One region of the Nocardia sp. NPDC059177 genome, then DNA from elsewhere that is predicted to be linked to it. Evidence: riboswitches for the same ligand, from Rfam matches in the RefSeq annotation. Region 1 holds a riboswitch; the other holds the start of a gene.
What was found. A riboswitch is a leader RNA that binds a small molecule or an ion and turns the genes downstream of it on or off. The one in region 1 is predicted to bind S-adenosylmethionine.

Region 1 (3,402 bases):
CGATGTTAGCGACATGGCTGTGGAGGCTGAGCGCGTCCACGAACTTCTTGCCCGCATCGACGCCACCGGCCAGCTCGAAGGCCACGATCGCGCCCGCGCCCTTGGGCGCCAGCTGCTTGATCCGCTGGTGCCACGGCGAGGACTCGAGCCCCGCGTAGTACACCTGCTCCACGCCCGGCTGCGCGGCCACGAACTGCGCCACCGCCTCGGCGTTGGCCACGTGCCGCTCGACGCGCAGGCTCAGCGTCTCGATGCCCTGGGCGATGAGGAAGGCGTTGAACGGCGAGACCGCCGCGCCCAGGTCACGCAGCAGTTGCACGCGCGCCTTGAGCGCGAACGCGGGCGCGCCCAGGTCGGCGAACACCGCGCCGTGGTAGCTGGGATCGGGCTCGGTGAAACCGGGGAAGCGCGCGTTGCCGTCGGCGTCGCGCACGGTCCAGTCGAAGGTGCCGCCGTCGACGATCACGCCCGCGACCGCCGCGCCGTGCCCGCCCAGGTACTTGGTGGCCGAGTGCACGACGATGTCGGCGCCGTGGGCAAGCGGCTGGATCAGGTACGGGGTCGCGACGGTGTTGTCGACGATCAGCGGGATGCCCGCCGTGTGCGCCACCTCGGCGATGCCGGGGATGTCGAACACGGCGCTGCTCGGGTTGGCGATGGTCTCGCCGTAGAAGGCCTTGGTGTTGGGCCGGATGGCGGCCTGCCACTGCGCCAGATCGTCGGGGTCGTCGACGAAGGAGACCTCGATGCCGAGCTTGGGCAGCGAGTAGTGGAACAGGTTGTAGGTGCCGCCGTAGAGGTGCGGGCTGGACACGATGTGGTCGCCGGCGCCGGCCAGGTTCAGGATCGCGAAGGTCTCCGCGGCCTGGCCCGAGGCCAGCAGCAGCGCCGCGACGCCGCCCTCGAGCGCGGCGACGCGCTGTTCCACCGCGTCCTGGGTGGGGTTCATGATCCGGGTGTAGATGTTGCCCGGTTCGGCGAGACCGAACAGCGCGGCGGCGTGGTCGGTGTCGCGGAAGGTGTAGGAGGTGGTCTGGTAGATCGGCAGTGCCCGCGCGTTGGTGCTCGCGTCGGGGGCCTGGCCCGCGTGGATCTGCTTGGTCTCGAAGGACCAGTTCTCGGGCAGGGCAGAGTCGGTCATGAATTGCTCCAGGATTGTTTGCCGGTGTCTCGCGTCAGCTGGGTCGGATCGACGGACAACAACACATGGGGGCCTCCTGCAATGCGCGCTTGCTCTCGACCTTCGAGAGCCCGGTCATCACCCGGAGCACCCCGCCGCAGCTGGAGGGTTGCCGACCAGCGAGCCGGGGCTTGGCGCTGGTACTCATGACCTTGCCGTCATGTTAACCGGCGATCTCATCCGTGCGGAAATTTCCCCCCATTTCATCGCCAACATCACTGGCCGGTCGGCGTGTTGCGCGCGTGCCGAATTTTAAAAACCGACCAATCTCTCGATATCTGAGGTTAGGCTGCCGCCGAACCTGAACGAGAGGGGTAACCGATGAGGGTCGGATCGACACTGTTTCTCGCACTCGCGCTGGTCGTGGCCGGTGCGGGTCCGGCAGTCGCGCAGTGCACGGAACCGCCGGGCGACGCCGTGCAGAAGGCGCGCGAACACCTCGCCGCCGACGACGGCTGGGCGGCCGCCGACGGCGGCACCACCGGGGGCGCCGACGCGGCCCAGGACCAGATCTTCACCGTCCGGACCCGGCAGGAACTGAAGGACGCCGTCGCGGGCGACACCCCCAAGATCGTCGTCGTCGACGGCCACATCGAATTCCTCGCCGACTGCGCGTCCTACCAGGATCCCGGCTACACCGAGCAGAAATACCTCGACACCTACCGCGACACCACCACCATCTCGCGCGGCTCCGTCGAGGACGCGCGGCAGCGCTCGGCGAACAACCAGGAACGCGACATGGTGATCGAGGTCGGCTCCAACACCACCCTGATCGGCCTGCCCGGCGCGAAGATCACCGGGCTCGAACTCGGGCTCACCCGGGAGAGCAACATCATCATCCGCGACCTGGAAATCCAGGACGCCTACGGCTGCTTCCCGCGCTGGTCGGGCTACGACTGGAAGACCTACAACTCCACTATCCGGATGGAGGGCGCCCGGCACGTCTGGCTCGACCACCTCACCCTCGGCGACGGCACCCGCACCCTGGCCACCGAGACCACCCAGTACGGCAAGACCTACCTGCACCACGACGAACTGATCACCGTGATGAAGGGCAGCGACCTGATCACCATCTCGTGGTCACGCCTGCACGACAACTTCAAGCCGGTGATGCTCGGCGTGCTCGACGACGGCGCGTCGAACACCGGCAACACCCGGGTCACCATGCACCACAACCTGTTCGACAAGACCGTGCTGCGCTCGCCCACGGTGTACTACGGCCAGGTGCACCTCTACAACAACTCCCACGTGGCGCCGCCGTCGACGTGCTGCTGGTACTACCAGTGGGGTGTCGGCACGGATTCGGCGATCTACGCCGAGAACAACGTGTTCACCGGCGGTATGCCCGAGGTCCGCGACATCCTGTGGAATTTCGGCGGCACCGCCGTCCACGAGACCGGCACCCTGGTCGCCGGCGAGCCGGTGGATCTCGTCGCGCAGTTCAACGCGAGTACCGACCCGCGCGATCCCGACCTCGGCACCGACGTCGGCTGGCAGCCCACCCTGCACGGTCCGATCGATCCCGCCGAGCAGGTTTCGGCGATCGTCGAGGCGGGCGCGGGAGCGGGCCGGACCGGGTGAGGCCCCTGCCACCGCCCTGACATCGGATGTTAGTTTTCGGCTATCGAAGGTGCGCGACCGGACGAGGCCGTCCGTATCGAAATGTTCGGACCGTTGCGGGTGGCCGTCAACGGAGATTTCGTCCACCCCGGAAGTCCCCGCCAGCGCGCGCTGCTGACCCGCCTGGTGCTCGCGGCGGGGCAGGTGGTGGCCACCGATCGGCTCATCGAGGACATCTGGTCCGGCTCGCCGCCCGCCAAGGCCGGCGCCGCGCTGCACGTGCACGTCTCCAACCTGCGGCGCATTCTCGAACCGGCCAGGCCGGCGCGGGCACCGGCGCGCGTGCTCGTCTCCGAACCGCCGGGCTATGCCCTGCGGCTCGATCCGGCCGCGGTCGACGTGTGGCGCTTCGAGGCGACGATCGCCGCGGCGCGCGGCAGTGCGCCCGCGGTGGCCCACCGGCTGCTCGGGGCCGCGCTGGCGGGCTGGACCGGTGACCCGTTCGCCCCGTTCGCCGACCGCCCGTGGGTGCTGCCCGAGATCGCGCGGCTGACCGAACTGCGCTGGACCGCGCTCGAACGCCGCGCCGAACTCTCCCTCGACCTCGGCCACCCGCACGAGGCACTGCACGCGCTCGCGCACCACGTCACCGAGCATGCCGA
Region 2 (3,402 bases), on a different contig from region 1:
GGTGCCGTCGAGCTGGGTGCGCTCGGTCTTGAGACCGACGACCTGGCCGTCCTCGCCGATGATCTCGGCCGGGGACTCGAAGAAGTGCAGGAACAGCTTGTGCGGGCGGTCGCCCTGGTCGCGGATCGCCCACTGTTCGAGGGTGTTGGCGACCATGTCGACCTGCTTGGAGTTGCGGCGCGCGGCCTCGGAACCCTCGTCGTAGTCGATGTCCTCGGGATCGACGATGACCTCGATGGTCGGCGAGTGGTCGAGTTCGCGCAGCTCGAGCGGGGTGAACTTGGCCTGCGCGGGCCCGCGGCGACCGAAGACGTGCACCTCGACGGCCTTGTTGGCCTTGAGGCCCTTGTAGACGTTCGGCGGGATCTCGGTCGGCAGCAGCTCGTCACCGGTCTTGGCCAGCACGCGCGCCACATCGAGGGCGACATTGCCGACGCCGAGCACGGCGACCTTCTCGGCCTCCAGCGGCCACGAACGCGGCACGTCCGGGTGGCCGTCGTACCAGGACACGAAGTCGGCGGCACCGTAGGAGCCGTCGAGGTCGATGCCGGGGATCGGCAGCGCGCGGTCGGCGTTGGCGCCGGTGGAGAAGATCACCGCGTCGTAGAACTGACGCAGGTCGTCGAGGGTGATGTCGGTGCCGTAGTCGATATTGCCGAGCAGGCGGACCTGCTCTTTGTCGAGCACCTTGTGCAGGGCGGTGATGATGCCCTTGATGCGTGGGTGGTCGGGGGCGACGCCGTAGCGGATCAGGCCGAACGGCGCGGGCATGCGCTCGTAGAGGTCGATCGACACCTCGGCATCGGACTTCATCAACGCGTCGGCGGCGTAGATACCGGCCGGGCCGGCACCCACGATCGCGATGCGAAGTGGGCGAGTCGCTGCACTCTGTTCGGTCATTTCTACGTGCACCCTTTGGTCGAGAACTATTGACGGCGTCAAATTTAGCTTAGGCTAAGTTGGCGATCCGGCTGCTGGCAGCTGCCTGTACACCCCGGCAGCAGGCCGCATTCTCCGCGATTCTATCTGCGGTGCCGTGGCCACCCGGCGCGCGGTGTCGTTGCCCGCATCGGGTCTGTCAGGATTACAACATGGACGAGGAGCAAACAGGCGCGGAAGACCAGCCCGTGGTGGTGGATCAGACCGACAAGCGATCCATCGTCCCGTTCGTCGCGGCCGCGGTGATCGCGATCCTCGTGCTCACCGGCATCGTGCTGGGCGGGCTGCTTTCACCCGCTGAGAAAAATGTCACAGAGGCCGACCGGTTCGCGGCCGCCGTCACCAACTATATCGACGCGCGCTCACGCAGTGAGCTGCGTCCGCCGCCGGGTGTCGCCTGCCCCGGCTTCGACGAGCAGAAGTCCGGCCTCACCGAGCGGCTCGGCGGCCCGAAATCGGAAGTGACGATCGACAAGAAGGGTTTCGACAAGGCCACGGTGAACGGCGACCGGGCCAAGATCGACGCCACCGTGCGGATCGGCGACACATCGTCCACCAGCACCTGGAACCTGACCAGGGTGGATGGCGACTGGCTGGTCTGCGCGCCGTAGCACTGTTTGACACGGTGACCACTGCCGGGGCAATCTCAGATCGCAAGGTCATGAGTACCAGCGCCAAGCCCCGGCTCGCTGGTCGGCAACCCTCCTCCGCGGCGGGGTGCTCCGGGTGACGACCTGGCCGTGTGCCCGGACAACCGGCACGGCAAGAGCGGATTCACGCAGGAGGTTCGACATGACTTACGCCGGCGACATCACCCCTGAGAAGGCGTGGGAGATCCTGACCGAGCACCCCGACGCGGTGCTGGTCGACGTGCGCACCGAAGGTGAGTGGGCGCAGATCGGCATCCCCGACACCAGCTCCATCGAGCGCCCGGCCCACTTCATCGAATGGGTCGACGGCACCGGAACCCGCAATCCGACCTTCGGCGCGGAACTCGAGCAGGCCCTGGCCGGGCGGCCCGACGACGCGCCCGTGGTGTTCCTGTGTCGCTCCGGGCAGCGTTCCATCGGCGCGGCGACCGTGGCGACCGCGGCGGGCATCACCCCGTCCTACAACGTGCTGGATGGTTTCGAGGGCGGCCCCGACGCGTTCGGGCAGCGCGGCAGTGTCGGCTGGCGCGCGGTCGGCCTGCCGTGGCGTCAGGCATAAGGAGAAACGCATGATCACCGGTGGTTCGTTCGACAAGCCACTGCCCGAGGGCGTCGGCCCCGCCACCCTCGGTGTGCGCGGCGGCGTGCGCCGTTCCGGGTTCGAGGAGACCTCCGAGGCGCTGTATCTGACCTCGGGTTTCGTCTACGAGAGCGCCGAGGCCGCCGAGGCCGCGTTCACCGGCGAGGTCGAGCATTTCGTCTACTCCCGCTACGGCAACCCGACGGTGGCCATGTTCGAGGAGCGCATCCGCCTGCTCGACGGCGCCGAAGCGGCCTTCGCGACCGCGTCCGGCATGTCGGCGGTGTTCACCGCGCTGGGCGCGCTGCTGAAGGCAGGCGACCGGCTCGTCGCCGCGCGCAGCCTGTTCGGTTCCTGTTTCGTGGTGTGCAACGAGATCCTGCCGCGCTGGGGCATCGAGACCGTCTTCGTCGACGGTGACGACCTCGAGCAGTGGGAGCAGGCCCTCTCGGTGCCCACCCAAGCCGTGTTCTTCGAGACCCCGGCCAACCCGATGCAGACCCTCGTCGACGTCCGCAAAGTCGGCGAGCTCGCGCACGCCGCGGGCGCGAAGGTGGTGCTGGACAACGTCTTCGCCACCCCGCTGCTACAGCGCGGTTTCGAACTCGGCGCCGACGTGATCGTCTACTCCGGCACCAAGCACATCGACGGCCAGGGCCGCGTACTCGGCGGCGCCATCCTCGGCGCCAAGGACTACATCGACGGCCCGGTCAAGAACCTGATGCGCCACACCGGCCCCGCACTGAGCCCGTTCAACGCCTGGACCCTGCTCAAGGGCCTGGAGACCATGCCGCTGCGCGTGCGCCAGTCCACCGAATCGGCGCTGCGGGTAGCCCAGTTCCTGGAAACGAACAAGTCCGTGAACTGGGTGAAATACCCCTTCCTCGAATCACATCCGCAGCACGCCCTGGCCACCTCCCAGATGTCCGGCGGCGGCACCGTCGTCACCTTCGAACTCGCCGGCGACGACGGCAAGAAGCGCGCCTTCGAGGTCCTCAACCGCCTGCGCATCATCGACATCTCCAACAACCTCGGCGACGCCAAAACCCTGATCACTCACCCCGCCACCACCACCCACCGAGCCATGGGCCCGGAAGGCCGAGCCTCCATCGGCCTCTCCGACGGCGTGGTCCGCATCTCGATCGGCCTCGAAGACCTCGAAGACCTCCTCGCCGACCTCGACCACGCCCTCAGCTGATCACCGCTCCCGCGACGGCCCGGCCGTCAGCGGGA

Region 2: linked by a shared signal. The riboswitch ahead of ACFXK0_RS19560 (rhodanese-like domain-containing protein) and the one ahead of ACFXK0_RS20865 (bifunctional o-acetylhomoserine/o-acetylserine sulfhydrylase) in region 1 are both predicted to bind S-adenosylmethionine.

What each region holds. Positions count from the first base shown of each region.
Region 1 covers NZ_JBHZBX010000017.1:20,684-24,085, reverse strand. Annotated here, with positions in the region: gene ACFXK0_RS20865 (bifunctional o-acetylhomoserine/o-acetylserine sulfhydrylase) at 1-1,141, opposite strand, end outside; SAM riboswitch class IV at 1,222-1,332, opposite strand; gene ACFXK0_RS20860 (polysaccharide lyase family 1 protein) at 1,502-2,761, shown strand; gene ACFXK0_RS20855 (BTAD domain-containing putative transcriptional regulator) at 2,843-3,402, shown strand, end outside.
Region 2 covers NZ_JBHZBX010000015.1:57,431-60,832, reverse strand. Annotated here, with positions in the region: gene ACFXK0_RS19570 (FAD-dependent oxidoreductase) at 1-900, opposite strand, end outside; gene ACFXK0_RS19565 (hypothetical protein) at 960-1,550, shown strand; SAM riboswitch class IV at 1,597-1,714, shown strand; gene ACFXK0_RS19560 (rhodanese-like domain-containing protein) at 1,732-2,148, shown strand; gene ACFXK0_RS19555 (O-succinylhomoserine sulfhydrylase) at 2,159-3,367, shown strand.